Regions from separate parts of the Kitasatospora sp. NPDC101235 genome, predicted to be linked through region 1. Evidence: predicted binding sites of a transcription regulator. Region 1 holds the regulator's gene; the other holds the start of a gene.
The links. Region 1 encodes HspR, which represses chaperone genes until heat shock. Its sites were predicted from a motif close to TTGAGNNNNNNNNNCTCAA; they were not measured.
Positions count from the first base shown of each region.

Region 2: the regulator HspR is predicted to act here: its motif matches at 12,643-12,661, upstream of lon (endopeptidase La).

Region 1 is NZ_JBIWNZ010000020.1:123,669-139,642, forward strand. It holds gene ACIRRH_RS29030 (MFS transporter) at 1-894, opposite strand, end outside; gene ACIRRH_RS29035 (LysR family transcriptional regulator) at 1,041-1,976, shown strand; tRNA gene ACIRRH_RS29040 (tRNA-Gly) at 2,052-2,125, opposite strand; gene ACIRRH_RS29045 (hypothetical protein) at 2,402-2,623, shown strand; gene dcd (dCTP deaminase) at 2,695-3,270, shown strand; gene ACIRRH_RS29055 (metal-dependent hydrolase) at 3,344-4,234, opposite strand; gene ACIRRH_RS29060 (YIP1 family protein) at 4,330-5,358, opposite strand; partial or broken gene ACIRRH_RS29065 (sugar phosphate nucleotidyltransferase) at 5,571-6,644, opposite strand; gene ACIRRH_RS29070 ((Fe-S)-binding protein) at 6,984-9,215, opposite strand; gene dnaK (molecular chaperone DnaK) at 9,508-11,349, shown strand; gene grpE (nucleotide exchange factor GrpE) at 11,346-11,966, shown strand; gene dnaJ (molecular chaperone DnaJ) at 12,216-13,376, shown strand; gene ACIRRH_RS29090 (heat shock protein transcriptional repressor HspR) at 13,384-13,914, shown strand; gene ACIRRH_RS29095 (hypothetical protein) at 14,108-15,100, shown strand; gene ACIRRH_RS29100 (hypothetical protein) at 15,681-15,974, shown strand, end outside.
Region 2 is NZ_JBIWNZ010000002.1:415,422-431,395, reverse strand. It holds gene ACIRRH_RS05345 (FdhF/YdeP family oxidoreductase) at 1-1,282, shown strand, start outside; gene ACIRRH_RS05340 (C40 family peptidase) at 1,375-2,913, opposite strand; gene ACIRRH_RS05335 (anion permease) at 3,251-4,423, shown strand; gene ACIRRH_RS05330 (hypothetical protein) at 4,450-4,701, shown strand; gene ACIRRH_RS05325 (MDR family MFS transporter) at 4,817-6,370, opposite strand; gene ACIRRH_RS05320 (MarR family winged helix-turn-helix transcriptional regulator) at 6,525-6,974, opposite strand; gene ACIRRH_RS05315 (ABC transporter permease) at 7,101-8,141, shown strand; gene ACIRRH_RS05310 (ROK family protein) at 8,244-9,452, opposite strand; gene ACIRRH_RS05305 (GtrA family protein) at 9,471-10,070, opposite strand; gene lon (endopeptidase La) at 10,158-12,620, opposite strand; gene ACIRRH_RS05295 (rhomboid-like protein) at 12,838-13,548, opposite strand; gene ACIRRH_RS05290 (response regulator transcription factor) at 14,167-14,904, shown strand; gene ACIRRH_RS05285 (sensor histidine kinase) at 14,998-15,974, shown strand, end outside.

The DNA.
Region 1 (15,974 bases):
GACGGCGCGCAGGGTGCCGACGATCCGGAAGACCCGGTCCCGGCCGTAGCGCGCCACGACCCGCCGGGCCAGCCGGGAGCCGATCAGTCCGCCCAGGCAGGGGGCGGCGAAGGCGAGGCCGTACTGCCAAGGGGCAAAGCCGAGTTGGCGCAGCAGAAGGACGGCGAGCATCGGCTCGGTGGCCATGATCAGGCCGGCCACGAGCATGTTGTTGAGGTAGAGCGCCCGCAGACCGGGGTCGCCCGTGATGTGGCGCCAGCCGTCGAGCACCGCGCCGGCCCGGACCGGGTTCCCGCCGGCCGGCCGCGGGGCCTCCTCCCGGCCGCGGATCGCGACGATGCAGAGCGCGGAGAGCAGGTAGCTGAGCGCGTCGGCCACCACGGTGGTGACCGGCCCGAACCGGCCGATCGCCGCCCCGCCCAGCGGCGGCCCGACCGCGATGGAGCTCCAGTTCGTGGACTCGAACCGCGCGTTGGCCACGAGCAGGTCGTCCGGCCGGACGAGGGCCTTGAGGTAGGCACCGCTGGCCGCGCCGAACGCGATCTTGGCCGCGGCGACCACGACCGAGACCACGAGCAGTTGGACGAAACCGAGCCATCCGAAGGCATAGGCGACCGGGATCGTCGCCATGGCCGCGAACCGGATCAGATCCATCGCGACCATGACCGGGCGCTTGCGCCGGAACTCCACCCACGGCGCGAGCGGCACCGCGACCAGCGCGCCCACCGCGGGCCCCACCGCGGACAGCGCGGACACCTCGACGGGGCCGGCGTCCAGCGCCAGCACGGCGATCAGCGGCAGCGCCCCGAACCCCAGTCCGGACCCGTACGCGCTCACCGCGTACGCCGCCCACAGCCAGCCGAACCGCCTGCCCAGCCGTTTCCTGCCCACCATGCCCGGTGTGCTCCCCTCGACGTCCCGACCCCGACCGAACAAAGCGAAGTTGACCGGTGCGAGCTAACCGGGCGGCGCAACAGCCGGTCAAACAACCGATTCGCCCACCAGGCACAACCACGGGTTGTTCACTAGGGTGGGTCGGCGTGGATCTCGAAGCAGTGCGCACCTTCGCCGCCATCGCGGAGGCCGGCCAGTTCCAGAAGGCCGCCGTCGACCTGGCAATCACCCAACAGGCCGTCTCCAAGCGCGTCGCCACGCTGGAGCGCGACCTCGGCGTACGGCTGTTCACCCGCACCCCGCGCGGCGCCGAACTCACCATCGACGGGCAGGCGTTCCTGCCCCACGCCCGCGAGCTGCTGCGCGCCGCCGAGCGCGCCGTCGCGTCCGTGCGCACCGGCCGCCGCCCGCTGCGCGTCGACGTGATCGCCTCGCGCGGCGCGGCCTCGGGCCTGATGCGCGGCTTCCACCACGCCCACCCCGAGATCGACCTCGACGTGCTGATGCTGCTGGAGATCGAGACCGCCGTCGCCGCCATCCGCTCCGGCACGATCGACGCGTCCTTCCGCGCCGTCGCCATGCCCGGCCGGCCGCTGCCCGAGGACATCGAGTCCGTCCGGGTGCTCGACGAACCGCTCCAGCTCCTCACCGGCCCCGCCCACGCGCTGGCGGGCGCCAAGTCGGTGACCGTCGCCGAGCTGGTCGGCCACCGGATCTGGATGCCCGGCATCATTCCCGGCAGCGAATGGGGCGCCTACTACGACGACCTCGTCGCCGAGTTCGGCCTCACCATCGAGGCCACCGGCCCCAACTTCGGCTCCGACGCGCTCCTCGACACCATCGCCGACACCCCGGCCCTGGCCACCTTCATGAGCGAGCAGACCCGCCTCGTCTGGCCCGCCGGCCACGGCCTGCGCCGCATCCCGGTGACCGACCCGACGCCCGTCTACCCCCACTCACTCCTCTGGCACCGCGACAACCCCCACCCCGCCCTGCCCACCCTCCGCGCCCACCTCGCCACCACCGCGCCCACCCCCGACACCCCGGGAGCCTGGACACCCACCTGGACGCTCCCCCACTGACCACCCCACGGCGGACTCACCACCCGCCCCGGACAACACGAAAGCCGCAGGTCATGTGACCTGCGGCTTTCGGTATGGAGCGGGCGACGAGAATCGAACTCGCGCTCTAAGCTTGGGAAGCTCATGTTCTACCATTAAACTACGCCCGCCTGATGAGCCGTCAGAGACCGCTCGATCCAGTGTCACTGTACCCCATCTGCGACGGTGGTTGCACAGGGGGTCGGCGGACGTGGCGGAGCACAGTGGGGCAGGCGTGGGGGCGTACTGTTTGGGCCGCGTGCGAGTGCCCCGGTGGGTGGGGGTCGGGGCGGCGAGCCACGGTGAGGAATGTCCGGAACATCCCCTAATGTGACGCTGTCCTGGGGCTCGGCCGCCGGGGCGCGTGAGTACGGGTGAGTACTGGGTTAGGGATGGGAAGGGGATCGATGGAGCAGCGCGCCGTCGTTCGTTGTGCCGAGGGGCACCTGTTCAGCACCACCACGTTCCCGATGCAGAACCTCGGTCCGGGCCGGCTCGGGCCCGGGCGGTTGATCCGCTGTCCGCAGTGCGGACGGCTGCGGAGTTCGGTGCTGGCCGACGTGCGGGAGCTGTCGGAGCCGCAACTGGCGCGGGCGATGCGGCTGGAGGCCGCGGAGTTCCTGGCCTGACGGCGGACGGACGGGTAGCCGGGCCCCGGGCGGATTCGTCCGGGGCCCTTTCTTGCACGTAACCTCGAAGCGTGCTGCTCTCTGACAAGGACATCCGGACCGAAATCGACCTGGGCCGGGTCGTCGTCGACCCGTTCGACCCGGCGATGATCCAGCCGTCGAGTATCGACGTGCGCCTCGACCGCTTCTTCCGCGTGTTCGAGAACCACAAGTACCCCCACATCGACCCCTCCGAGGAGCAGCCGGACCTGACCCGGCTGGTCGAGCCGGAGGGCGACGAGGCGTTCATCCTCCACCCCGGCGAGTTCGTGCTGGCCTCGACGTACGAGGTCATCACGCTGCCCGAGGACGTCGCGTCCCGGCTGGAGGGCAAGTCGAGCCTGGGCCGGCTGGGCCTGCTCACCCACTCCACGGCCGGCTTCATCGACCCCGGCTTCAGCGGCCACGTGACCCTGGAGCTGTCGAACGTCGCGACGCTGCCGATCAAGCTGTACCCGGGCATGAAGATCGGGCAGCTGTGCCTGTTCCGGCTGTCCTCGCCCTCGGAGCACCCGTACGGCTCGGAGCGCTACGGCTCGCGCTACCAGGGCCAGCGCGGCCCGACGCCGTCCCGCTCGTTCCTGAACTTCCACCGCACCAAGGTCTGACCGCAGGGCCCACGGAGCGCACGCACGACGGGCGGCCACCCCACACCGCGAGGGGTGGCCGCCCGCGGCGTTCTCAGGCCCGCTTGGGGCTGGTGACGGCGACCAGCTCGGTGCCGTCCTCGGACAGCCGCAGTTCGGTGCGCAGCTCGGCCAGCTCGCCGAGGTGGTGCAGGTGGGTGCCGCCGCAGAAGATCTGCGCGCCGCCCTCGGGCAGCTCGCAGTGCCACTGGCGGCGGGCCGTGAGCTCGGGGCCGGGCACCTCGATGCGGACCGGGGCGTCGGCGGCGACCCAGGCGGCCAGCCGGGCGTTGACGGCCTCGGTGAGGGCCGGCAGGGCGTCCGCGAGGGCCGGGAGCTCCTCGGTGGCGTCCACCGTGAAGCCCTTCTTCTTCAGCGACTTGCCGAGCCGGTAGGTGTCGGTGCTGGCCGCGGTGTCCATCACCGAGCTCGCCATGGCGAGGCTGTCGAAGTCCGGGTGGCCGAAGGCGTCCGAGCGGTCCGGGTCCTTGCGCCAGCGCGGGGCGAGCGCGGCGTTCAGGGCGAGGGCGAGCAGGTGGCAGCCGCTGTGCGAGGCGCTGAGGGCGCCCCGGCGCTCGGCGTCGACGGCGAGCGCGACGGTGCGGCCGACGAGGTCGCCGGGGTCGGTGTCGAGGACGTGCAGGACCAGCCAGGACCACTCCTCGTCACCGCGCCGGACCGGGATGTCTGCGCCGACCAGCAGCTCGCCGCCCTCCGGGCCGACGGCGCCGGTCAGGCAGTCGACCACGGCCAGCTCGGTGCCGTCCACGGTCAGGGTGCCGAGGTCGGCCGGCTGGTCGGGCCAGGTGTGGTCGAGCGGGTGGAACGGGGTCGCCTCGGTGACGACGGCGTACCGCCCGTCGGCCAGCGGGTGCACCGCGAGCACCGGGGACTCGCCGGTCACCGCCCCGGCCGGGAAGCTGACGTGAGTGGTGGGGAGGGTCATGCCTGGCTCCGGTGAAGGTGGGACGACGAGGGTGGGGCGGGCCCGGCGCTCGACCGCGGCCCGCCCCCCATTCTGCCCTCCGCCCGTCGGACCCCTCAGCCCAGCGTCGGCAGTTTGATCAGCACCAGCAGCGCGACCAGCTGCACCGCCGAGGCGGCCGCGGCCTTGCCCCAGGGCAGGTCGTGCAGCCGCCGGACCATGCTGGTCAGCAGGTACGCGCAGAGCATCCAGGTGGCCCAGCCGACGACCTGGACGACGGCGCTGCCGGAGGGCAGCACCAGGTCGAGCAGCAGCCGGGGCGCGTCGGTGAGCCAGCCGATCAGCGCGGCCAGGCCGACGGTGGACTTCCACGGGCCGTCGCCGCCCAGCTGGCGGGCCAGCGCGTAGGTGACCCCGCCGAAGAGCGCGCCGGTCACGGTGAAGCCGATGGCGGCGGCGAGGATGCCGGTCAGCGCCACGGTGAAGGTCGAGTTGACGATGTCGTCGTGGGTCAGCCCGATGCCGAGCACCGCGAGCGCGCCGTACAGCAGCGAGACGGTGAGGGCGGGCAGCCAGACCTGGTGGTCGCGGGTGCGGTCGAAGATCGCGGTCGGGGAGCGGAACAGGCCGGTGAACAGCTCGCGCCAGTGCGGCCGGGGCCCGGCGACGTGCGGGGCGGACTGGCCGCCGGCCCGGTAGACGGCGACGTTGTCCTGGCCGTACGGCTGCTGGTCGTATCCCTGGTCGGGGCCGTAGCCCTGGTCCGAGCCGTAACCCTGGTCCGGGCCGTAGCCCTGCGCGGGCCCGTACGGCGGCTGCTGCCCGCGGCCGTCGTCGTAGTAGCCGTGCTCCTGGCCGGGGTGCCCCTGGTACGGCGGCTGCTGCCCGTACGGACCGCCGGCCGCGTAGGGGTCGCCGACCGGGAAGGCCCGGGTGTTGCCGGGCCGGTCCGCCGCGTACGGGTCGTATCCGTCCCCCGCCGTGTGCCCCGGGCCGCCGGGCCCGCCGGGGGCCGCCGGGTGCGGGGCCGTGAAGTACTCCGGCCCGTCCGTCCCCCCGTGCCCCCCGGGCGCCGGCGGAGGGGCCGACCATCCGCCGTGCGGACGGTCCGCGCCCTCACCGCTGTCGTATCGATTACCAGCCACGGTCCGAAGGTACCCGTCCGGCCCGGCCCGCGGCGGCCCCGGACGGAGCCGGGGCCGGTTTGCAGCGAGGCTGAGACGAACGGGGCCGAAAACCCGCGGACCGGGCCCTCGGATCCCAGGGCTCCAGGGCCCCGCGTCTAGCGCTGTGCGCCGATCGACGGCCCGTGCACCGCCGCGGCCGCGCTGGTGCCGGCCGGGCAGCCGCCCGGGCCGGCCGAGGTGCGGACGGCGCCGACCGGCAGCAGGGTGCCGCAGGCGATCCGGATGCCGTTCGGCAGCTCGTTGTCCGACTCCACGATCGCGCCGTCGCCGATCACCGCGCCGTCCAGCGCCGAACGGTCGCCGACGGTGGCGAAGGCGCCCACGATCGAGTCCTTGACCAAGGCGTCCGGGCCGATCAGCGCGCCCGGCAGGATCACGCTGCCCTCGACGATCGCGCCGGCCTCGACCACCGCGTCCTCGGAGACCACGGTGCCACCGCTGAGCACCGCGCCCGGGTGGACGGTGGCGCCGGGCAGCAGCAGGGCGTCGCCGGTCGGGCCGGGGACGGCCGGGGAGTCGACCTTGCCGAGCACCAGGTCGGCCGAACCGCGGACGAAGGCCGCCGGGGTGCCCAGGTCCAGCCAGTACGAGGTGTCGACGACGCCGCGCAGCAGCGCGCCGGTGGCCAGCAGCTCGGGGAAGGTCTCGCGCTCGACGGACACCTCCCGGCCGGCCGGGATGCGGTCGATCACGGACCGGGTGAAGACGTAGCAGCCGGCGTTGATCTGGTCGGTGACGATCTGCTCCGGGGTCTCCGGCTTCTCCAGGAACTCCAGCACCCGCCCGTCCTCGTCGGTCGGGACGAGGCCGAAGGCGCGCGGGTCCTCGACCCGGGTCAGGTGCAGGGTGACGTCGGCCCCGGCGGCCACGTGGCCGTCGCGCAGGGCGGCGATGTCGACGCCGGAGAGGATGTCGCCGTTGAAGACCAGGACCGGCTCGTCCGGACCGCAGGTCAGACCGGAGGCGGCGTTGCGGATGGCCCCGCCGGTGCCCAGCGGCTCGCGCTCGGTCAGGTAGACCAGCTCGATGCCGTACGGCGTGCCGTCCTGGAAGTGGTCCTCGAACACCTCGGCCAGGTACGAGGTGGCCAGCACGACGCGGGTGACGCCGGCGGCGGCCGCGCGGGCCAGCTGGTGCGCGATGAACGGGACACCTGCCACCGGCAGCATCGGCTTGGGGGTGTGGGTGGTCAGCGGACGCAGTCGCGTGCCCTTACCACCGACCAGCATGATTGCCTCGGTCATGGTCTGCGCTGTTCCCCTTGTGGTCTCTGCGGCCCGGCCCGGCGGGCCGACACCTCGTCGTCGGTCTGGACCCGTCCGGCCGGCGCGGGTCGCCACCCGCCCGGGGCTTCCGTCCGGAACGGGTCGACCGGCACGAGGCCGGTCCGGGCCTACTGTATTTGCTTCCGACCGAATACCCGTCCGGCAGCTGTGCGATTGCCGCCACGCCCCCGTGCACCGGCCGTACCGACACGGGCCGTGCGAGCCGCCCAAAAGCCCGGCCCGGCGGTCGCGTTCTCGGCGTCCACCGGGCCGGGCAGTTGTAGCAGAACTGTCGAACAGCGGGCTCTGCGGCGGTCGTTACGCGTCCACCGTCGCGGGCTGCTCCTCGCTCTCGGCCGGCGGGAGGGCCTTCACCGAGTCGAGCAGCAGCTGGGCCACGTCGACCACCTTCAGGTGCTCCTTGGCCGCGCCCTCGTTCTTCTTGCCGTTGACCGAGTCGGAGAGCATCACCAGGCAGAACGGGCAGGCGGTGGAGACGATGTCCGGGTTGAGCGACAGCGCCTCGTCCACGCGCTCGGTGTTGATCCGCTTGCCGATGCGCTCCTCCATCCACATCCGGGCACCGCCGGCGCCACAGCAGAAGCCGCGCTCCTTGTGCCGGTGCATCTCCTGCTGGCGCAGGCCGGGGACCTTGTCCATGATCGCGCGCGGCGGCGTGTAGACCTTGTTGTGCCGGCCCAGGTAGCAGGGGTCGTGGTAGGTGATCAGGCCCTCGACCGGGTGGACCGGGACGAGCTTGCCCTCGTCGATGAGGTGCTGGAGCAGCTGGGTGTGGTGGATGACCTCGAAGTGGCCGCCCAGCTGCGGGTACTCGTTGGCGATGGTGTTGAAGCAGTGCGGGCAGGTGGCCACGATCCGCTTGACCGGGGCGTCCTCCAGGGCCGCGTTCAGCGTCTCCACGTTCTGCGCGCCGAGCATCTGGAACAGGAACTCGTTGCCCAGGCGACGGGCCGAGTCACCGGTGCAGGACTCCTCCTTGCCGAGGATCGCGAACTTCACGCCCGCGGTGTGCAGCAGCTCGGCGAAGGCCTTGGTGGTCTTCTTGGCGCGGTCCTCCAGGGCGCCGGCGCAGCCGACCCAGTAGAGGTACTCGACCTCGGCGGGGTCGATGTCCTCACCGATCACCGGCACCTCGATGCCGGTCTCCTTCTTGAGCTCCTTGACCCAGTCCAGGCGCGCCTTGGTGGCCATGCCCCACGGGTTGCCCTTGTTCTCCAGGTTCTTGAGCATCGTCCCGGCCTCGGTCGGGAACGAGGACTCGATCATCACCTGGTAGCGGCGCATGTCGACGATGTGGTCGATGTGCTCGATGTCCACCGGGCACTGCTCGACGCAGGCGCCGCAGGTGGTGCAGGACCACAGCACGTCCGGGTCGATGACGCCGTTCTCCTCGGCGGTGCCGATCAGCGGGCGCTCGGCCTCGGCCAGGGCGGCCGCCGGGACGTCCTTGAGCTGCTCGGAGGTGGCCTTCTCCTCGCCCTCCGCGTCCTTGCCGCCGCCGGCCAGCAGGTACGGCGCCTTGCCGAAGGCGTGGTCCCGCAGGCTCATGATCAGCAGCTTGGGTGAGAGCGGCTTGCCGGTGTTCCAGGCCGGGCACTGCGACTGGCAGCGGCCGCACTCGGTGCAGGTGGAGAAGTCGAGGATGCCCTTCCAGGAGAAGTGCTCGACCTGGGAGACGCCGAAGACGGCGTCCTCGGCCGGGTCCTCGAAGTCGATCGGCTCACCGGCGGAGGTCATCGGCTGCAGCGCGCCGAGCGCCACGGCGCCGTCGGCGTTGCGCTTGAACCAGATGTTCGGGAAGCCCAGGAAGCGGTGCCAGGCCACACCCATGTCGGTGTTCAGCGAGACCGTGATCATCCAGATGAAGGAGACCGAGATCTTGATCGTCGCGACCAGCCAGAGCAGGTTGTGCAGGGTGCCGACGCTCAGCCCGGAGAACAGCTTGACCAGCGGGTACGAGACCACGTACTCGGCCGAGTAGTGGTCGGCGCCCAGCTGCGCGCCCTCCAGGCCGCGCAGGGTCAGGATGGCCGCGCCGATGATGAAGATGACGGCCTCGATGAAGTACGCGAAGCCCATGTTGGAGCCCGCGAAGCGGGACTTGCGGCCCGCCTTGTTCGGCAGGCTCAGCTGCCGGATCACGATCAGCACCGCGATGCCGAGGAAGGTCACCAGGCCGAGCAGCTCCTGGAACACCAGGTACGGCGTCCAGTCACCGATGATCGGGACCTCGTAGTCCGGGTCGAAGAGCTGACCGAACGCGCCGACCAGGGTGAGGATCAGCGCGTAGAACCCGACGGCGACGCACCAGTGGGCGATGCCGACGACGCCCCACTTGTTCATCCGGGTGTGGCCGAGGAACTCCCGGATCAGGGTCACCGTGCGGGCCACCGGGTCGTTGATCCGCGCGCCCTTCGGGACGGGCTGGCCGAGCCGGATGAACCGGTAGATCTGTGCGATGGCACGAGCGAACAGCGCCACGCCGACCACGGCCGTGCCCAGTGAGATGAGGATCGCTGCTAGCTGCATCCGGCTTCTCCGTACTCCAGCGGCGGTGAGGATAGAGGTCGGTCAAGTGTACTCGTGGGTAACTTAACCACCCACCGGCCGGACACTATCGCCCACTAGCACCGATTCAGAAGCTGCTCAAGGTATGGCGGCAGTCACGTGAGGCCATAGTCGCTCATTCGGGTCAAAAAGGAAGGGGACGTGCGAAGCCGCAGCAAAGTTGAGTCGACCAGACTCATTGCTGTTGACTCGCTCGCGCCCCTCATGCATGCTTGAGCCCGTAAAGCTCAACTCTTCCGTGGAGGTATCTACGATGGCACGCGCGGTCGGCATCGACCTCGGTACGACGAACTCGGTCGTCAGCGTTCTGGAGGGTGGCGAGCCCACCGTCATCACGAACGCCGAGGGCGCGCGGACCACGCCGTCCGTCGTCGCCTTCGCGAAGAACGGCGAGGTCCTGGTCGGCGAGGTGGCCAAGCGCCAGGCGGTCACCAACGTCGACCGCACCATCCGCTCGGTCAAGCGCCACATGGGCACCGGGTGGAAGATCAACATCGACGGCAAGGACTTCAACCCCCAGCAGATCTCGGCCTTCGTGCTGCAGAAGCTGAAGCGCGACGCCGAGGCGTACCTGGGCGAGACCGTCACCGACGCCGTCATCACCGTCCCGGCGTACTTCAACGACTCCGAGCGCCAGGCCACCAAGGAGGCCGGTGAGATCGCGGGCCTCAACGTCCTGCGCATCGTCAACGAGCCGACCGCGGCCGCCCTCGCGTACGGCCTGGACAAGGACGACCAGACCATCCTGGTCTTCGACCTCGGCGGCGGCACCTTCGACGTCTCCCTGCTGGAGATCGGCGACGGGGTCGTCGAGGTGAAGGCCACCAACGGTGACAACCACCTCGGTGGTGACGACTGGGACCAGCGCGTCGTCGACCACCTGGTCAAGGTCTTCCAGGCCGGCCACGGCGTCGACCTGTCCAAGGACAAGATGGCCCTCCAGCGTCTGCGCGAGGCCGCCGAGAAGGCGAAGATCGAGCTGTCCTCGTCCTCCGAGACCTCGATCAACCTGCCGTACATCACGGCCTCCGCCGAGGGCCCGCTGCACCTGGACGAGAAGCTCACCCGCGCCCAGTTCCAGCAGCTGACCGCGGACCTGCTGGAGCGCTGCAAGGTCCCGTTCCACAACGTGATCAAGGACGCCGGCATCTCGCTCTCCGAGATCGACCACGTCGTCCTGGTCGGTGGCTCGACCCGCATGCCGGCCGTCGCCGAGCTCGTCAAGGAGCTGACCGGCGGCCAGGACGCCAACAAGGGCGTCAACCCGGACGAGGTCGTCGCCATCGGCGCCGCGCTCCAGGCCGGTGTCCTCAAGGGCGAGGTCAAGGACGTCCTGCTCCTGGACGTCACCCCGCTGTCCCTCGGCATCGAGACCAAGGGCGGCATCATGACCAAGCTGATCGAGCGCAACACCACGATCCCGACCAAGCGTTCCGAGATCTTCACCACGGCCGAGGACAACCAGCCGTCCGTACAGATCCAGGTCTACCAGGGCGAGCGCGAGATCGCCGCGTACAACAAGAAGCTCGGCATGTTCGAGCTGACCGGCCTGCCGCCGGCGCCGCGCGGCCTGCCGCAGATCGAGGTCACCTTCGACATCGACGCCAACGGCATCATGCACGTCGGTGCCAAGGACCTCGGCACCGGCAAGGAGCAGAAGATGACCGTCACCGGCGGCTCCTCGCTGCCGAAGGACGAGGTCGACCGCATGCGCCGCGAGGCCGAGCAGTACGCCGAGGACGACCACAAGCGCCGCGAGGCCGTGGAGACCCGCAACTCCGCCGAGCAGCTCGTCTACTCGACCGAGAAGTTCATCGCCGACAACGCCGACAAGCTGCCGGGCGACGTCAAGACCGAGGTCGAGACCGCCATCGGCGAGCTCAAGGAGGCCCTGAAGGGCGAGGACATCGCGAAGATCCGCGAGGCCTCGGAGAAGGTCTCCACCACCGCGCAGAAGCTCGGCCAGGCGCTGTACGCCAACGCCGACGCCCCCGCCGGTGCCGCCGCCTCCGGTGACTCCACCCAGGCCAAGGACGACGACGTCGTCGACGCCGAGATCGTGGACGACGAGAAGCCCAAGGGTGGTGCCGCATGACGGACAAGCCGCAGGGCGGCAAGCCCGGCGACGACTCCGCCGCCGAGGAGGCCGTGATCAAGGCTGCCGAGGAGGCCGCCGCGGCCGGCGCCGGCGAGTCCGGTTCGGAGGACCTCGCCGCCGCCAAGCGCGAGCTCGCCGAGCGCACCGGTGACCTCCAGCGCCTCCAGGCCGAGTACCAGAACTACCGCAAGCGGGTCGAGCGCGACCGGCTGACCGTCCGCGAGATCGCCGTCTCCAACATCCTGGAGTCGCTGATCCCGGTCCTGGACGACATCGGCCGCGCCCGCGAGCACGGCGAGGTCACGGGCGGCTTCAAGTCCGTCGCCGAGTCGCTGGAGACGGTCGTCGCCAAGCTGGGCCTCCAGCAGTTCGGCAAGGAGGGCGAGCCCTTCGACCCGACCATGCACGAGGCGCTGATGCACAGCTACTCCTCGGACGTCACCGAGGACACCTGCGTGCAGATCCTCCAGCCCGGCTACCGCATCGGCGAGCGGATCATCCGCCCGGCGATGGTGGCCGTCGCGGAGCCCCAGCCCGGCAGCCAGGCGTCCTCCTCGGACGCCGAGGCGAAGTCCGCCGACACGGACAAGTCCGACGGTGGCTCGGACAGCTGACAACCTGTGACAGCTGACAACCAGTGCGCTGCGGAGTCGTACGCCGGCCAGTACGGCGGCCGGCTCCGCAGCGCGCTGTCAACGGCTCTTCTTGCAGTTGCTGTTGACAGCACAGTGACGATGGACTCGGGAGGTGGCGGAAGCCGTGAGCGAGCGCAGCATGGGGGTCCCCCCGGCCGAAGGCTGGGGGAGAACCATTGAGGGGCGCGTGTACCGCTCAGCGGCTGCCGAGCGTAGCGAGGTGGACGCATGAGCGGTAAGGACTACGTGGAGAAGGACTACTACAAGGTCCTCGGCGTGCCCAAGGACGCCACCGCCACCGAGATCAAGAAGACCTACCGCAGGCTCGCGCGCGAGTTCCACCCCGACGCCAACAAGGGTGACTCCAAGGCCGAGGAACGGTTCAAGGACATCTCCGAGGCGTACGACGTCCTCTCCGACGAGAAGCGCCGCAAGGAGTACGACGAGGCTCGCAGCCTCTTCGCCAACGGCGGCTTCCGGGCCGGCGGCGGCCCCGGCGGCACCGGCAGCTACAGCTTCGACTTCGGCGACCTCTTCAGCGGCAGCCAGGGCGGCAGCGGTGGCGGCGGCATCGGCGACGTCTTCGGTGGCCTCTTCAACCGCGGCGGCACCCGGCAGGCCCAGCCCCGGCGCGGCGCCGACGTCGAGACCGAGGTGACGCTCTCCTTCGAGGAGGCGGTGGACGGCGCGACCGTCCCGCTGCGGATGACCAGCCAGGCCCCCTGCCGCGGTTGCAACGGCACCGGCGCCAAGTCCGGCACCACGCCGCGGGTCTGTCCGACCTGCGTCGGCGCCGGCACCGTCAGCCGCGGCCAGGGCGCCTTCGCGCTCTCCGAGCCGTGCAAGGACTGCCGCGGCCGGGGAATGATCGTCGACGACCCCTGCCCCGACTGCCACGGCAGCGGCCGGGCCAGCTCGGCCCGCACCATGCAGGTCCGGATACCGGCCGGCGTCCAGGCCGACCAGCGCATCCGGCTCAAGGGCAAGGGCGCCCAGGGCGAGCGCGGCGGGCAGCCCGGCGACCTCTACGTCACCGTGCACGTCGACCCGCACCCGGTCTTCGGGCGCAAGGGCGACAACCTCACCGTCACCGTCCCGGTCGCCTTCCCCGAGGCGGCGCTCGGCGCCACCATCGAGGTGCCCACGCTGAACGGCCCGTCCGTGAAGCTCAAGCTCCCCCCGGGCAGCGCCAACGGCCTCACCATGCGCGCCCGCGGCAAGGGTGCCACCCGCAAGGACGGCACCCGCGGCGACCTCCTCGTCACCGTCGAGGTCGTGGTGCCCCAGCACGTCACCGGTGACGCGCTGAACGCCCTGGAGCAGTACCGCGAGGCCACCGCCTCCGACGATCCGCGAGCCGCCCTCTTCCGGGCGGCGAAGGGAGCGTGACGACCAGATGTCCCCGATGAACCCGATCGACCCCGACACCCCGATCGGCCCCGGCGTCGGCGAGGGCCTGCCCGGCGCCGGCCCCCGCCGCACCCGCCGGGCCGCCGCGGCCCCACCGCAGTACGTCCTCACCGAGGACACCCCGGTGTACGTCATCTCCGTGGCCGCCGAACTGTCCGGCCTGCACCCGCAGACCCTGCGTCAGTACGACCGCCTCGGTCTGGTCTGCCCCGACCGCACCGCCGGCCGCGGCCGCCGCTACTCCGCGCGCGACATCCAGCAGCTGCGCGAGGTCCAGCGGCTCTCCCAGGACGAGGGCATCAACCTGGCGGGCATCAAGCGGATCATCGAGCTGGAGAACCAGGTCACCGCCCTCCGGTCCCGCGTCGCGGAACTGGTCGACTCCCTGGAGGGCGCCGCCACCGCCCTCCAGCAGCGCGAGGCCGCCGTCCACGCCTCCTACCGCCGCGACCTCGTCCCGTACCAGCCCCCCACCCCGCAGTCCAGCGCCCTGGTCGTCTGGCGCCCCAAGCGCTGACCTGGCGATCCACCGGCCGCCGGTCCCTCCTCTCGGGGGGGTGCCGGCGGCTCGGTGTTGGTGAGAGAGTGCTCTATCGGGCCGGCACGGTCGATCTGCGGGCGGCAAGGCACCCAGTCAGCGCCACCTAGGATTCTTGCCACAGAAGACGACAGTCGCGTTGACTACTTCCCGGTCAACACTAGGAGCCGAGATGAGTGGGCGAGAGCACGCGGGAGCTGCATTCGGCGGATCGCGCGTCCTGTCCGAGGAAGCCCGAAAGCTCTACCTGCAGGCCGTCAACGAGAACGGTCGTCTCTCCCGGAGCGCGTGTCCGGCCGCCGGTGTCCCGGCCCTCGACGAATTGTTGAAACTCGGACTGCTGATACCCGACAGCGACGACCCGGGCGCTTTGCTCGCCGTCGATCCGGCCCAACTCGCCGGCAGTCTGAGTTCCACCTGGCAGCGGCAGGCCCTCGATCTGCTCTCGAGAGCGGTATCGCTGCCCGGGGACCTCAGCGAACTCGCCGAGGCATTTCACGCCCCGGACACGACGGGTGGGGCCATCGAATACATCCACGGGAAAGCGCGGATAAATCAGAGACTTCAGCAGTCGGCCGCCGCGGGGGTCACGGAAGGCCTGTCCATGCAGCCCGGCGGCCCCCGTCCGGCGGAAATGCTGACGTCTTTCCTGGCGCGCGACCTGGAGATTCTCCGCCACGGCGCGTCGATGCGGACGATTTACAACGCGAGCACCCGCTACCACCAGGCGACCCGGGACTACGTCGCGAAGCTGACCGAGGAAGGCTGGCAGTTCCGCACCCTGGACGAGCCGTACGCCCGGCTGATCATCGTGGACCGCAAGCTGGCCGTGATCCCGGTGGTGGACGACGACCTGGCCGCGTTCATCCACGATCCGGCCATCGTCGGCTTCCTGATCGAGGAGGTGTTCGAGCGGAGCTGGAACCGGGCCCTGGAGTTCGACGGGGATCGTTCCGTCCCCCAACAAGTGGTTTCCAGACTGCGCCAGACGATCATCGACCTGATGCTCGCCGGGACGAACCACCGGGTCATCGCACGACGACTGGGCATCAGTGAGCGGACCCTCGCGCGCCACATCGCGGAACTGAGGGAGGAGTACCACGTCGACTCCCTCTTCCAGCTGGGCTACGCGCTCGGCCGGTCGCCGAAACCGGGAGTGGACTGAGGGAGGGCGGCCGCCGAATCCCGCCCCACTCAGCGCAAATGGCTCACCCTTCACGCCCGCTTCGTCCCGATCGGGCCGTACGGCTGGATTTCAGCCCCAGTGCAGGTCGTCCGCAATGGCCGCCTGCGCAGTGGTGGTCACATCCGCGTGCCCGCCGTCGGACGGGGACGAGACTCCGGTCAGAACCGCTACGCCGATGAGGATCGGAAGCGCAACCTTGCAGACGAGTCGACGCACAGACACGGACCCACCCTCCTTAGCTCTCGAACACCTTGGGCCGAATCAATAGCACTGGCGTCCACATGATGCCGCACCTCGCGCGAGAGTGCCATCCCCAACTCCCCCCGGCCGGAGCGTCATCTCTCTGCCAGGCATCCAGATGCCAGGGCGGGATGCTGGACGCGGCTGCGCGCACTGATAGACGATCAGTTCGCTCCCAATGGTCCAGCACAGATAGCGAACTTGCCGCTGTACCGTCAAATATCTGCCGGATCTCTTCCGCTCGCAGACTCAAAAGCCACTGTCCTCAGCGCCCACCGGCACCACTTCACCACCCGGTCGGCCTTTCCCCGGAGTCGACATGACCGAGCCCTACCTGCGTCACCACGACAGCCAGGCCCCTGAGGGTCGGCGTGCACGTGTGTTCCTGGCCGCCCCGCTGATGCGACTGACCGGGCCGGCCGACAGCGTGGTGACCCTCGCCAGCCGGACGCGGCTGACGACGCTCCGCACCACCCTGCTCCGCAGCGGTGCCGCCGTGTACAGCGCGCACCACAGCGACGCCTGGACCATCTCCGGCCGCGCGCCGGAGCCCCGCGTCCCCTCCGACTTCCGCGCCCTCCAGTCCGCCGACCTCGTGTTCGCCTACGTCGGG
Region 2 (15,974 bases), on a different contig from region 1:
CGACCGCGACGAGGTGCTCGCCGCGACCGGCCTGCCCTGGGAGCAGATCGAGGAGCTCGGCCGGCTGGTGCTGGACTCGAAGAAGATCATCGTCTGCTGGGCGATGGGCCTCACCCAGCACAAGCACGCCGTGCCGACCATCCGCGAGGTGGTCAACTTCCTGCTGCTGCGCGGCAACGTCGGCCGCCCCGGCGCCGGGGTCTGCCCGGTGCGCGGACACAGCAACGTCCAGGGCGACCGGACGATGGGCATCTTCGAGCGCCCCACCGCCGCCTTCCTGGACGCACTGGGCGGGGAGTTCGGCTTCGAGCCGCCGCGCGAGCACGGCCTCGACGCGGTGGACACCATTCGCGCGATGCGCGACGGCAAGGTCGGGGTCTTCTTCGCGATGGGCGGCAACTTCGTCGCGGCCACCCCGGACACCGAGGTCACCGAGGCCGCGATGCGCCGCTGCCGGCTGACCGTCCACGTCTCCACCAAGCTCAACCGCTCGCACGTGGTCACCGGCGCCCGCGCCCTGATCCTGCCGACCCTGGGCCGCACCGACCGGGACGTCACCACGCGCGGCGCCCAGTTCGTCAGCGTCGAGGACTCGATGGGCCAGGTGCACGCCTCCCGCGGCGGCCTGCGCCCGCCGGCGCCCGGCCTGCTCTCCGAGACCGCGATCGTCTGCCGGCTCGCCCGCACCGTACTCGGACCGCAGGACACCGTGCCGTGGGAGGACTTCGCCGTCGACTACGACACCCTGCGGGACCGGATCGCCCGCGTCGTCCCGGGCTTCGAGGACTACAACGAGAAGGTCCGCCGCCCCGGCGGCTTCACCCTGCCGCACGGCCCCCGGGACTCCCGCACCTTCCCGACCGCGACCGGCAAGGCCAACTTCTCCGTCAACCCGCTGACCGCCCCCGAGGTCCCGCCGGGCCGGCTGCTGCTCCAGACCCTGCGCTCGCACGACCAGTACAACACCACCGTCTACGGCCTCGACGACCGCTACCGCGGCATCAAGGGCGGCCGCCGGGTGGTCCTGGTCAACCCCGCCGACGCCGACGAACTCGGGCTCGTCGACGGCCGGTACGTCGACCTGGTCAGCGAGTGGAGCGACGGCGTGGAGCGCCGCGCCCCGCACTTCCGGGTCGTCCACTACCCCGTCGCCCGCGGTGGCGCGGCGGCCTACTACCCCGAGACCAACGTCCTGGTGCCGCTCGACTCCACCGCCGACATCAGCAACACCCCCACCTCCAAGGCCGTCGTGATCCGCTTCGCCCCCGACAGCGGCGAGTAGCCGCCCGGGGCGCGCCCGGCCGGCCGCCCGGCCCCGACAGCGCGGAGGCCGCCCCACGTCACCGGACGTGGGGCGGCCTCCTCATGGCCTCATCAGTGCGTCGGCGTGCCGAGCGACAGCGTGGCCGTGGCGCTGCCCGGGGCCGAGGCGGTCGCCGAGCCGGTACCGCTCGGGTTCCCCGTCGGGGTCCCCGTGCCGGTCGAGGTGGGCGTGCCGGTCCCGCTCGGGGTGCCCGGCGTCCCGGTCGGCGTCGGGGTCGGCGTGCCCGGCTCGGTCGGCGTCCCGGTCGGCGTCGAGGTCGGCGTGCCGCCGGACGGCGTCCCCGGGTCGGTCGGCGTGCTCGGCGTCCCGGTCGGCGTGCCCGGCACGGTCGGCGGCGTCACCGCGCCACCCGGGGCCGGCGTGGCCGGCACCTGGTTGGCCGGGCTCGGCGCGATCGGCGTGACGGAGTCCCAGCCCGTCGGGAGGTCGGGCACCTTCCAGGCGCCGCCGGCGTCGTCGGCCGCACCGGACGGGTCCGGCCGGACGGCCCCGAGGATCGGCATCGAGCCGACCGGCGAGATCTTGATGAACGCCCCGGGCCGCGGCGCCTGCACGACCAGCCCGCCGCCGATGTACATCCCGACGTGCGAGGCGTCCTGGAAGTACACCACCAGGTCGCCGGGCCGCAGCTGGTTGAGCGCCACGTGCGGCAGCTGCGCCCACTGCTCCTGGCTGGTGCGCGGGATCGGCCTGCCCGCGTGCAGCCAGGCCTGCGAGGTGAGGCCCGAGCAGTCGTAGGAGTCCGGGCCGGTGCCGCCCCACAGGTACGGCTTGCCCAGCTGCGCCAGCGCGAAGGCGATGGCCCCGCGGCCCTGCAGGGAGGGCGTGCGCTCCCCCTTGCCGAGCGCCCCGGAGGCAAGGAACGCGAGCTGCGCCTCGTCCGCCTTGGTCTTCTCCAGCTGCTCCAGCTCGGCCCGCTGGGCGCCGGTCAGCGAGGAGACCATCTGCTCGACCGCGGCGAGGTCGGCGGCCGCCTTGGCCTTGGCCGCGTCCTGCTCGGCGACCAGCGTCCGGGAGGTCGCCAGCGCCTCCTCGGTCTGCTTCTTCAACCCGTCCAGCGCGTCCCGGTCGCTCTTCAGCCTGTCCAGGAACTCCGACTGCGAGCGGCTGGCCGACGCGAGCAGCTCGGCGATGACGACCGCCTCGTACGGGTCCTTGGAGAGCAGCAGCTCGGCGTAGGCGGAGGCGGCCCCGTTGCGGTACTGCGCGGCGGCGAGCTGCGAGGCGATGTCGGTGCCCGCGTCGACCTGCTTCTGCTGGCGGTCCAGCCGGCCCTGGAGGTCGGTGAGCGAGGCCTGCTGCTCCGTCACCTTGGCGACGGCACCGTTGTACTGCTCGGTGGCGGCCTCGGCGCCCTGGTAGAGCGCGTGCAGCCGGTCGAGCATCGGGCCGAGGGTGGCCTTGGCGGCAGCGAGCGGGTCACCGCCGGCGACGGTCTGGCCGGCCCCCGGGTCGGGTGCGGCCCAGGCGGCCTGGGCGCCGGCGGGCAGTGCGAGTGCCGCGGCCGCGAGGACGGCTCCGCAGCGCAGCGCCGCCCGCACCCAGGGCCGTACGCGTGCCGTCTCCGCTCTCTGTGCCGCCCCGCCCATGGCCTGGTCCTCCCCGCCGCGCACTGCCCCTGTCCCGGCTTCCCGGATCCCGCAGATCCTCCCACGGGTTACTCGCCGGAAACAGGGCGCGTGCGGACTGGGAGGTTAATTCTCGATTGATCTGTGAGACAGCTCTCAGCAAACCGGGTCGAACCGGCATGTTCTTCGCTAGCGTCCAGTTCAGCGCGCCCCAGGTCACTCCGATGAAAGCCGATGGTCACCGGGAGTCAACCCTCGGAACCACGATTCCCGACCCAGTTCACCTTCCGTTTACCAAACAGACCTACGGTCGCGACGTCATCAACGTCCGTGCGACAACTACGACGATTGTTTGGGTATGGAACACATCTCGTTCCTGGTGGCCGTTGTGATCATCACGGCGCTCGCCTTCGACTTCACCAACGGGTTCCACGACACCGCCAACGCGGCCGCCACCGCGATCGCGACCGGAGCCCTTCGTCCGAAGGTCGCGGTCACCATCGCGGCCCTGCTCAACTTCGCGGGCGCGTTCCTGTCCGTGAAGGTCGCCACCACCATCTCCGGCGGCATCGTCAACGAGAAGGCCGGCGTCCATCCCGAGATCATCTTCGCCGCCCTGGCCGGCGCGATCCTCTGGAACCTGCTGACCTGGCTGCGCGGCCTGCCGTCCAGCTCCTCGCACGCCCTGTACGGCGGCCTGATCGGCGCCACGATCGTCGGCGTCGGCATGAACGGCGTCAACTTCGACACCGTGATCACCAAGATCCTCATCCCGGCCGTCGCCTCGCCGTTCGTCGCCGGCCTGGCCTCCTGGGGCGCCACCAAGCTGGCCTACGCGATCACCCGCAAGGGCGACACCGCGGCCACCGAGAAGGGCTTCAAGACCGGCCAGGTGTTCTCCTCCTCGCTGATCTCGCTCGCGCACGGCACCAACGACGCCCAGAAGACGATGGGCATCATCACCCTGACCCTGGTCTCGGTCGGCGCCCTGCCGCACGGCGCGCTGCCCCCCACCTGGGTGATCGTCTCCGCGGGCGGCGCGATCGCGCTCGGCACCTACATGGGCGGCTGGCGGATCATCCGCTCGATGGGCAAGGGCCTGGCGGACATCCGCCCGCCGCAGGGCTTCGCCTCCGAGTCGGCCGCCGCGACCGTCATCCTGACCTCCTCACACATGGGCTTCGGCCTCTCCACCACCCAGGTCTGCTCCGGCGGCATCATGGGCGCCGGCCTCGGCGGCCCGAAGGGCGACCTGCGCTGGAGCATGGTCCGCCGCATGGTCTACACCTGGGGCCTGACCCTGCCGGCCGCCGCCGTGGTCTCCGGCGGCGCGGCCCTGCTGGCCGAGCAGGGCAGCTGGGGCGTCGCGCTGGTCGGCGCCGTGCTGGTGGCCGGCGCGGGTGCGATGTGGCTGATCTCCCGCCGCCAGCCGGTCGGCGCGGACAACGTCAACGACGTCACTCCGGTCGAGGTCGCACCGGCCGGTACCGCGAACGCCCCCACCCCCGCCTCGACCACGGTCGCGGCCTGAGCGCCGTCGACTGAGGAGCACTCACCATGCACATCAAGTGGAACGCCCTGGCCCAGACCGCCGGGGTCAGCTTCGGCGTCACCGTCGCCGTGGTCGCCGTCTTCGCGCTCGGCATCCTGGCGCTGTCCCGCCGCGAGGCCGCGGTGAGCGCCGCCCGTGAGGGCGAGGGCACCGGGGCCGCGGGCGGCGGCAGGCTCGCCCTGGCCGGCGCGTACGTCTGCTTCGCGCTGTGCGGCGGGGCCGTCCTCTACGGACTGTCGCTGATCGCCGGCAAGTAACCGCCGCGCGCCGCGCACAAGGACAACGGGCCGGGGAGTGCCTCACGCACTCCCCGGCCCGTTCGCGCATCCCGACTGCCGGTCGGCCCCTTGGCCGGTCGGTTCTCCCGGGTGGTCAGTTCTCCTGGGTGGTCTTCAGCACCGTCTCCCGGATGAACAGCACGGTGACGAAGGCCAGCGCCGCGAACGGGGCGGCCCACAGGAAGACGGTGCCGACGCCGTGGCCGAAGGCGTCCGTCACCAGCGGCACGATCGGGGCCGGCAGCTTGGCCAGGTCCGGGATGCCGCCGCCGGACGCCGCGGGCGACGCCGGGATGTGCGCCGCGGCCAGGTTCTCGGCCAGGTAGTGGCCGACCTTGTTGGTCATCAGCGCGCCGAGCGCGGAGACGCCCATCGCGCCGCCCATGGTGCGGAAGAAGGTGACCACCGAGCTGGCCGCGCCGAGCTCGTGCCGGGGCACCGTGTTCTGCACCGCGAGCACCAGGTTCTGACTGGTCAGGCCGAGGCCGACGCCGGTGATCGCCATGTAGACCGAGAGCAGCACGTAGTCGGTTTCGGCCCGGGCGGTGCCGAGCAGGCCGAAGCCGACGGCGAGCAGCGCGGTGCCGGAGACCAGGTAGGCCTTCCACTTGCCGTACTTGGTGATCAGCCGGCCGGCCACCGCGGAGGAGACCGCCAGGCCGAGGATCATCGGCAGGGTCATCAGGCCGGCCACGGTCGGGGACTTGGCACGGGCCAGCTGGAAGTACTGGCTGAGGAAGGTGGTCGCGCCGTACATCCCGACGCCGACCAGCACGCTGGCGAGCGCGGCCAGGGTGACGGTGCGGTACTTGAAGAGGTCCGGCGGGATGATCGGCTCGGCGGCGCGGCGCTCGATCACGACGGCCAGGGCGCCCAGCAGCAGGCCGCCGCCGACCATGGCCGCGGTCTGCCAGGACAGCCAGGCGTAGTTCTTGCCGGCCAGCGTGATCCAGATCATCAGCAGGCTGACCGAGGCGGTGATGACCAGCGCGCCCAGGTAGTCGATCTTCGCCTGGCGCTTGACCACCGGCAGCTTGAGGGTGCGCTGCACCACGAGGATCGCGGCCAGCGCGAACGGGATGCCGACGTAGAAGCACCAGCGCCAGCCCAGCCAGGAGGTGTCCACGATGACGCCGCCGATCAGCGGGCCGCCGATGGTGGCGAGCGCGAAGACCGCGCCGAAGTAGCCGCTGTACCGGCCGCGCTCGCGCGGCGGGACCATCGCGGCCAGGCAGATCTGGCCGAGCGCCACGACACCGCCGGCGCCGATGCCCTGGAGCGCGCGGCAGGCGATCAGCTCACCGGTGTTCTGCGAGAGGCCGGCCAGCGCCGAGGTGCCGACGTAGATCAGCAGGGCGATCTGGAGCAGCAGCTTCTTGCTGGCGAGGTCGGAGAGCTTGCCCCAGATCGGGGTGGAGGCGGTGAGGGTGAGCAGGGACGCGGTGATCACCCAGGTGTACGCGGACTGGCCGCCGTGCAGGTCGGCCAGGATGTGCGGCAGGGCGTTGGAGACGATGGTCGAGGAGAGCACGGCCACGAAGAGGCCGAGCAGCAGGCCGGAGAGCGCCTCCATCACCTGCCGGTGCGTCATCTGTGAGCTGTCGGCCGCGGCGGCGGTTCCGCTCGCGGCCTCGGTGGTCACGGTCATCTGGGTCCTTCGGCGAAGCGTGCGGGATGCGCGGATCATGAAATTTCGTTGCCTTAAGCAACCATACGGCGAGATGGTTGAATTAGGCAACTTTCTTCAAGGGCAAGTAAAGCCCGCGGTTGCGGGCCCGGTCGCGCCGCCGACGGCCGCCCGGTCAGTCGACCGGCGACTCCCCCAGCACGTCGTTGAAGCGGTGCAGCAGCTCGGCGAAGCGGGTCACGTCCTCCGGCGACCAGCCGCCCATCACCTCGCGCACCCGCCGCATCCGGACGTCCCGCGCGGCCAGGAAGCGCCGCCGCCCGTCCTCGGTGAGCGAGACCAGCGCGGCCCGGCGGTCCAGCGGGTCCGCCTCCCGGGCCACCAGGCCCAGCTCCTCCAGCGCCCGGATCTGCCGGCTCACCGTCGCCTTGCCGACCGCGAAGTGCACGCCGACGTCGGTCACCCGTACCCGCCCGGCCTGCTCGATGTAGCCGAGCATGCTGTACGCCATGCCCTCCAGTCCGGGGTGCACCCGCCGTGAGAGTTCCGCCACTCTGGCCCGGCCCCGCCGGAACATCAGCGCGACCTCGCTCTCCACCGCCACCAGGGCTTCTTCGTCACTCACCGCGCCAGTATCGCGCAGCGACACCCGCCGGAAGCCAGTACCGAAGGTGCGACAAGCCAACTACTTCATGGTATGAAGTATCGGTTCTGGAAGTACCGTTTTCCCCCGTTACGCAAGGAGATGTGGATGGCAGCCCCGGGGCAGGGTTTCGTCGCCGAACTGAAGAGTGCGGTCACCCCGCGCGCGGCACCGCTCGTGCTCGGAGTGCTGCTGCTCCAACTCGGCTTCATCACCTCGTACATCGGGGCGCTGCACAAGCCGGCCCCGCAGAACCTCTCCATCGCGGTGGTCGCCCCGCCGCAGGTCGCCCCCAAGCTGGTCGGCGCGCTGGAGGCGGTGCCGAACGACGCCGTCAGGGCCCTCACCGCACCGGACGCCGAGACGGCGACCCAGCAGATCAAGGACCAGAAGATCTACGCGGCGCTGGTCGTGGACCCGACCGGCACCCAGGACACCCTGCTGGTCGGCGGCGCCCGCGGCACGTCCGCGGCCAAGGCCGCCGAGACCATCACCACCGCGATCGACCAGAGCCAGGGCCGCACCGTCAAGGTCCACGACGTGGTGCCGCTCGCCGCGGGCGACACCAACGGCCTCTCCGCCTTCTACCTGGTGATCGGCTGGTGCGTCGGCGGCTACCTGGTCGCCTCGATCCTGGGCATCAGCGCGGGCTCCAAGCCCGCCAACGTCCACCGCCTGCTGATCCGCCTCGGCGCGCTCGCGCTCTACTCGATCGGCGCCGCGGTGCTCGGCACGCTGATCGCCGGGCCGGTGCTGGACGCGCTGCCGGGCCCGATCCTCGGCCTGAGCGCCGTCGGCGCGCTCGTGGTGTTCTCGGTCGGCGCCTTCACCATGGCGCTCCAGTGCCTGTTCGACATCATCGGCATCGGCATCGCGGTGCTGATCTTCGTCGTGCTCGGCAACCCGAGCGCGGGCGGGGTCTACCCGGCGCCGATGATGCCGCCGTTCTGGCGGGCGATCAGCTCCTGGATCCCGAACGGCGCCGGCACCAGCGCGGCCAAGTCGGTCGCCTACTTCGACTCCACCAACCTGGGGCTGCCGGTCCTGGTCCTGGTGGTCTGGGCGCTGATCGGCATCGGTGTCGCCCTGCTCGCCGTGCTGCGGCACCCGCGCTCCCAGCGCCGCGAGCTGGTCTCCGCCGAGGCCTGAGCCGCCCGGTTGCGACCGTCACCGAGCCCCCGGCCGCCCCGGCCGGGGGCTCGGTCGCGCTCCCGGTCCCGGCACGCGTGCCACCCGCGGGGCCCGGGGCTCCTAGCCGAGCGGCCCGGGGTCGGCCACGATGGCCCGCACGACCCGCACCGCCGCGCCCAGCAGCGGGCCCCGGCGGCCCAGCCGGGAGACCGTCAGCCGGTCCTCGGACCAGGGCCGCACCGTCACCCGGGCGGCCAGTTCGGCCCGCATCGCGGGCAGCAGCCAGGGCGCCAGCCGGGCGTAGCCGCCGCCCAGCACCACCTCGGCCGGGTCCAGCAGGTTGACCGCGCCGGCTGCCGCGGTGCCGAGCGCCGTGCCGGCCCCGGCGAGCGCCGCGCGGGCGGCTTCGTCCCCGGCCCCGGCGCGGTCGGCGAGCAGCGCCACCCAGTCGCCCCGGGCCCCGGTCAGGCCGGCCGCCCGCAGGGCCGCCGCCTCGCCCGCGTACTGCTCCAGGCAGCCGTGCGCCCCGCAGGCGCAGCGGCGCCCCCCGGGGTGGACCGGTACGTGGCCGAACTCGCCGGCATAGCCGCCGGCCCCGCGCAGCAGCCGGCCGCCGACCACGATCGCCGCGCCGACCCCGGCCTCGGCGGAGACGTACAGGAAGTCCTCCGGGCCCTCGCCCAGCCAGCGCTCGGCCAGTCCGCCGAGGTTGGCCTCGTTGTCCGCCTCGATCGGCAGCTCGGCCAGGCCTCCCCCGGCCGTCCGCAGCGCCGGGCGCAGTGCCGCGGCCAGCGGGATGTCCTGCCAGCCCAGGTTGGCGGCCCGCCGGAGCATCCCGCCGGAGCCGCCGACCAGCCCGGGCACGGCCAGGGTGAGTCCGGCCGGGCGCAGCCCCGACTCGGCGACGGCCTCGCGCAGCAGGTCGGCGAGGTCGGCCATCACGGCGGCGGGCGCGCGGCCGTGGTTGGAGACCTCCCGGCGCCGCCAGGCGCGGACCTCCCCGCGCAGGTCGACCACGCAGGCACCCAGGTGCCGCACCCCGATCTCGGCGCCGAGGCCGCCGGGCCCGGCCGGGTTGAGGCCGAGCGCGGTGCCGGGACGGCCGACCTTGCCGCTGGGCGCGGCGGGGCCCTCCTCGACCACCAGGCCGGCGGCGATCAGCTGTTCGGCGAGCGAGGAGACGGCCGCCCTGGTCAGCCCGGTCCCGGCGGCCACCTCGGCGCGCGAGCGCGGTCCGCTCGCGATCGTCCCGAGCACCAGGGCCAGGTTGGCCCGGCGCATCCCCTGCTGGCTGGCGGGCCCGGTCGGGACGGGGTCCGGCTCGTACATAAGGCTCACCTCGCCCCTTTACGGCACATCCCGTGGCATCTCGGGTGCAGCGTAACCGGGTTCCGCGAGCACCGTCGCCGGTTCCGCGAGCACCCTCGCCGGCACGGGAACGGGCTCGGCCCGGCCGGGCCCGGCGGGCGGGGCGGGCGGGGCGAAGACCCACCGCCGCATCGCCCAGTAGCGGAACAGCATCGCGACGAAGGTGCCGACGACCATCCCGCTGAGGAAGTCCGCCAGCTCCTGCCCGCAGGGGCCGACGTACGGCTCGCGCAGGTCCAGGACGTACCGGGAGAGCGCCAGCGGTACGTCGTTGACGACGATCGCCACCGCGCTGACCAGGACGAACATCAGCGCCTCGCGCTGCCGGCCGGCGGCCCGGAAGGCCCAGCGGCGGTTCAGCACGTACGAGACGACGGTGCCGATCACGGTCGCGACGGTCAGCGCGACCACCGGTTTGTGCTCCAGCACGGTGAACTTGAGCTCGAAGTCGATCACCGTGGTGAGCACGAAGCAGCCGCTCCCGACCAGCAGGAACTTCACCAGCCGGCGGTGCCGTACCAGGAAGGGGCGCAGCCGGTCGGGCACCCGGGCCAGAGCGCGCTGCGTGGGGGACGGCATCTCCGCAGTCTCGCACGCGGGGATGCCGCCGGCCCTTCGGACCGCCGGTGGGGCCCGGGCCACCGCTCGGGCGGCCCGGGCCTCCGGTCAGGCGGCCACCAGCACCGTGGCCGCGGCCGGCTCCAGCGCCAGCTCCAACACCTCCCGCACGTCCGCCACCGGGTGGACGGTGAGCCGCTCCAGCACCTCGGCCGGGAGGTCGTCCAGGTCGGCCTCGTTGCGCTTGGGGATGATCACCGTGGTGACCCCGGCCCGGTCGGCGGCGAGCAGTTTCTGCTTCACCCCGCCGATCGGCAGCACCCGCCCGGTCAGCGACACCTCGCCGGTCATCGCCACGTCGGTGCGCACCTTGCGGCCGGAGAGCAGCGAGGCCAGCGCCGTGGTCATGGTGATGCCGGCGCTCGGCCCGTCCTTGGGGACGGCCCCGGCCGGGATGTGCAGGTGCACGCCGCGGTCGCGCAGCGAGGTGACCGGCAGCTCCAGCTCGGCGCCGCGCGAGCGCAGGTAGGAGAGCGCGATGTGCGCGGACTCCTTCATCACGTCGCCCAGCTGCCCGGTGAGGGTCAGCCCGGTGCCGCCGGTCTCGGCGTCGGCGAGCGAGGCCTCGATGTAGAGGACGTCGCCGCCGGCGCCGGTCACCGCGAGGCCGGTGGCCACGCCGGGGACGGCGGTGCGGCGCTCGGCCGGCTCCTGGGCGGACTCCGGCACGTGGTGCGGCCGGCCGATCAGGGCGCGCAGGTCCTGCGCCCCGACCGCGGCGGGCAGCTCGCGCTCGCCCAGCTCGGCCTGTACGGCGATCTTGCGCAGCACCCGGGCGATCGAGCGCTCCAGGTTGCGGACGCCCGCCTCCCGGGTGTACTCCCCGGCGAGGCTGCGCAGCGCCGGCTCGTCCACGGTGACCTGCTCGCCGCCGAGGCCGGCCCTCTCCAACTGGCGCGGGAGCAGGTGGTCGCGGGCGATGACGACCTTCTCGTCCTCGGTGTAGCCGTCCAGCCGGACCAGCTCCATCCTGTCGAGCAGCGGCTCGGGGATGGCTTCCAGGACGTTGGCGGTGGCGAGGAAGACGACGTCGGAGAGGTCGAGCTCGACCTCCAGGTAGTGGTCCCGGAAGGTGTGGTTCTGCGCCGGGTCCAACACCTCCAGCAGGGCGGCGGCCGGGTCGCCCCGGTAGTCGGAGCCGACCTTGTCGATCTCGTCCAGCAGGACGACCGGGTTCATCGAGCCGGCCTCCTTGATCGCCCGCACCAGCCGGCCGGGCAGTGCGCCGACGTAGGTGCGCCGGTGGCCGCGGATCTCCGCCTCGTCCCGGACGCCGCCGAGCGCGACCCGGACGAACGTGCGGCCCATCGCTCGGGCCACCGACTCGCCGAGCGAGGTCTTGCCGACGCCGGGCGGGCCGACCAGGGCCAGCACCGCTCCCTCCCGCCGCCCACCGCTCTTCCTGGGGAGCGCTTCGCTCCGCCCCTCCGGCCGAGGCCCGCCGGCCGGCCCGAGCCCCTGGCCGGCCCGACGCTTGCGGACGGCCAGGTACTCGACGATCCGCTCCTTCACGTCGGCCAGGCCGGCGTGGTCGGCGTCCAGCACCGCGCGGGCGCCGGCGATGTCGTACGCGTCCTCGGTGCGCTCGTTCCAGGGCAGTTCCAGGACGGTGTCCAGCCAGGTGCGGATCCAGGAGCCCTCGGGCGACTGGTCGGAAGCGCGTTCCAGCTTGTCGACCTCCTTGAGCGCGGCCTCGCGGACGCTCGTAGGGAGGTCCGCGGCCTCGACCCGGGCGCGGTAGTCGCCCTCCTCGTCGGCCGCCTCGCCGTTCAGCTCGGCCAGCTCCTTGCGGACGGCCTCCAGCTGGCGGCGGAGCAGGAACTCCTTCTGCTGCTTGGCCACGCCCTCCTCGACGTCCTTGCGGATGGTGTCGTTGACCTCCTCCTCGGCGAGGTGGTCGCGCAGCAGGGTGAGCGCGTACTCGAGACGGGCGACCTGGTCGGCCTCCAGCAGCACCTTGAGCTTCTGCTCAGCGGTGACGAAGGGCGCGTAGCCGATGTTGTCGGCGAGCTCGCCGACGCCCTCGATCTGCGCCACCCGGTCGACGATCTGCCAGGCGCCGCGCTTGCGCAGCCACTGGGTGGACAGCGCCTTGTACTCCCTGACCAGCTCGGCGGCCCGGCCGGCCACCGGGGTGCCCACCGAGGACTCCCGGAACGGCGTGGTCTCCACCCAGAGGGCGGCGCCGGGGCCGGTGGTACCGACGCCGATCCGGACCCTGCGCACGGCGCGCACCAGCGCGGCGGGCTGCCCGACCGCGTCGGGGCCGTCGGCCAGCCGGCCGACCTGCTCCACGGTGGCCAGCGTGCCGGCCGCCGCGTACGAGCCGTCCACCCGCGGGACCAGCAGGACCTGCGGCTTGCCGGCGCCGGTGGCAGCGGCCCGGGCGGCCTCGACCGCGGCGCGCACCTCGGTGTCCTTCAGGTCCAGCGGAACGACCATGCCCGGCAGGACGACCTCGTCGTCGAGCGGCAGCACGGGCAGGGTGAGCGGTGTGGACGTCGATGCCATGATCTCTCCCCAGTCAGCGAACTTGAGTCGACCTGACTAAGGCCTCGCGACCACCGGATGTTCCCGGCCCTCCGTTCGCCGTGAGCGAACACGGATCGGGGCGGGAGGTGCCGCGCCGGGCTCCGTCAAAAGAGCACGGAAAGCGCACCGGAAACGTCTCCGGAAATCCCGGGGCGAAGATCCACGGCCCCGGAACGATCACGGCCGGGCAGCGGCGTCAACGCGCCGTCCACACCCGCGCGGGCGCACCGCCGGCGGCCGTCGCCGGGGCCGGACGCGGCCTCAGCGGGCGCCGTTCGGCCCGGCGCACCCAGCGCCACAGCGCGACCCCGGTCAGCACCGCGGCCGGGTGCCCCACACCGGTGATCACGTCCCTGTCGGTGGCGATCTGCTCGGCGATCATCAGCCCGGCGCCGCCCAGCGCGAGCAGCCGCCCGCGCCGGGAGAGCAGCCCGGCCACCGCCCCCAGGCAGGCGAGCACGCCGTAGCTGACCCCGATGTCCAGGCGGTCCATCACCTCGGGCGCCATCCGCCCGGTCTCCACCGCGGCGATCACCACCCCCTGGGAGAGCAGCGTCGCCACGACGTGCCCGGCCGCGAACACGGCCGCCGCCCGGGCCGGGCCGATCCTGCGCTCCAGCGGCGCGAGGGTGAGCGCGAATCCCCACAGGTAGGGCATCCACACCTCGCCGGCCACCCAGAATCCGCTCAGCGCAAGGGCGCGCAGGGGATGCTGGAGCAGGTTGTGCCCGTCCGAACTGGAGGCTTCCTGCAACCGCTGGACGAGTTCCGGATCGGCGAGTCCGGCGAAGGTCGTGGTGGCTCCCACGACGGCGAGGTACCCGAGCGTGAAGGGCGTTCGCCGGGGCGTCGGCACCCGTTCCAGCAGCCACTCCACGACACCGGCGCGCAGCCCGAGGCGGAGCATTCCGTACGGCGCTCCCGCGGTCCGGGCTCCGCCGGCACCGCACCCCGGTCCCGCCATGCCGCCTCCGCTCCACGCCGCAGCCACCGGCTCCTCGCGTGGTGCCCAACGTACCGGCGCGCGCCACGGATTCCGCCCGGTCGGGTGTTGTCGCGGCCACGGTACGTCGAGGTCCTGGGAGGCACCTGGGAAAAGCCCGTGAGGACCCCGACCGTAGCGGACCGGAGGATTCCCGACATTGGTCCAGACCTTCTCCCCGCCAACGCGGCAGCACGGCCTCTGACCGGCGACTTGGCGTCAACTGGACTGCATACGTACCGTTACGCAGAGAAAATTCGCCGGGTAAGGTATCGGCCCGTGCCCACTCGTGCAGTGGGTCCGAGGGCGGCCCGACAGCCGGCCCACGGGCCGGAAACGTCCGGTCCACCTGCCGGGAAGCATCCGCTGTCCGTACGCTGCGAAGTGCGCGGGAGAAGTGGGCGGCCGACCATCCGTCCTCGGCTCCCTGTCGCACGACGGGACGGCGGACCCGGCACAGTCCACGACGGAACAAGACTACGAGCGGAGCCCCGCCATCCCCACAGGTGGCCGGCCCGCAGCCCTGGGGGCGGTGGCGTGACCGTGACAGAAATTCAGCAGGACAACCACAACACCGGTGGCACTGTGAGCAGCCAGCGCAGAGTCCTGGTGGTGGAGGACGAGCCCACGATCGCCGAGTCGATCGCCGCCCGGCTGGGCGCCGAGGGCTTCAAGGTCGCCGTGGCCCACGACGGCCCCGGCGCGGTCGACGGCTTCCACACCTGGCAGCCGGACCTGGTGGTCCTCGACATCATGCTGCCCGGCTTCGACGGCCTGGAGGTGTGCCGCCGGATCCAGGCCCAGCGCCCGGTGCCGGTGCTGATGCTGACCGCCCGCGACGACGAGACGGACCTGCTGGTCGGCCTCGGCGTGGGCGCGGACGACTACATGACCAAGCCGTTCTCGATGCGCGAGCTGGCCGCCCGCGTCAACGTCCTGCTGCGCCGCGTCGAGCGCGCCCAGCAGGCCGCCCGCACGCCCGCGCTGGGCAGCCTGCGGTTCGGCGAGCTGGAGATCGACCACGTGCAGCGCCGGGTCCGGCTGGCCTCGGGCGACGTCCACCTGACGCCGACCGAGTTCGACCTGCTCGCCTGCCTGGCCGCCCAGCCGCGCGCCGTGCTCACCCGCGAGCAGCTGCTGGCCGAGGTCTGGGACTGGACCGACGCCTCCGGCACCCGCACCGTGGACAGCCACGTCAAGGCGCTGCGCCGGAAGATCGGCGCCAGCTGGATCCGCACCGTCCACGGCGTCGGCTACGCGCTGGAGGCCCCGCTCTCCTAGGACGGCTTCGCGGGCGACGGGCCGCCGGGGGGCCCGTGTCCGGACGACGCCGGGCCACCACGCGGGGGGACGACGCGGGGACCACACGGGACAATGACCTTTCCACAGCAACGCAACGGGGAATCCGACGACGCGCGGCCGCAGAACCTCGCCGCCCGCGCCGCCCGCCGGGTCTGGGCCGACATCCGGCCGCTCGACCCGGTCCGCTCGATCAAGGGCAAACTCGCCCTGCTCGTGATCGTCTCCGTGTTCCTGGCCACCGGGATGGTGGTCGTGGCGATCCGGTCCGAGACCCAGATCCGGATCATCATGGTCTTCTCCATGATCGCCTCACTGCTCTTCATGCAGTTCCTCGCGCACGGGCTGACCGCCCCCCTGCGCGAGATGACGGCCGCCGCCCGCGCGATGGCCTCCGGCGACTACAGCCGCCGGGTCGAGGTGAACTCGCGCGACGAGATCGGCGAACTGGCGGCCGCCTTCAACGCCATGGCCGCCGACCTCCAGGCCGCCGACCGGCACCGCCGCGAGCTGGTCGCCAACGTCTCGCACGAACTGCGGACGCCGATCGCCGCGCTGCGCGCCGTCCTGGAGAACGTGGTGGACGGCGTCGTCCAGCCCAATCCGGCCACCCTGGAGGCGGCACTGGAGCAGACCGAGCGGCTCGGCCGCCTGGTCACCCACCTGCTCGACCTCTCCAAGATCGACGACGGCGTGGTCGACCTGGACGCCCGCCCCTTCGAGGTGCGCGAGTTCCTGGACGGCGTGCTGCGCGGGGTCACCGTGGACGGCGCGACGGCCGGCGGCGCCTTCTCCCGGCGCGGGGACGTCCGGCTGGCCCTGGAGGTCAGCCCGGTCGGCCTGACCGGCGTGGCGGACCCGGAACGGCTCCACCAGGTGGTCGCCAACCTGGTCGACAACGCCTGCAAGCACTCCCCGCCCGGCGGCACCGTGACGGTGCGGGCGCGACCGGAGGGCGAGCGGGGCGGCCTGCTGCTGGAGGTCGAGGACGAGGGCCCCGGCATCCCGCCCGCCGACCGCACCCGGGTCTTCGAGCGGTTCAGCCGCAGCGG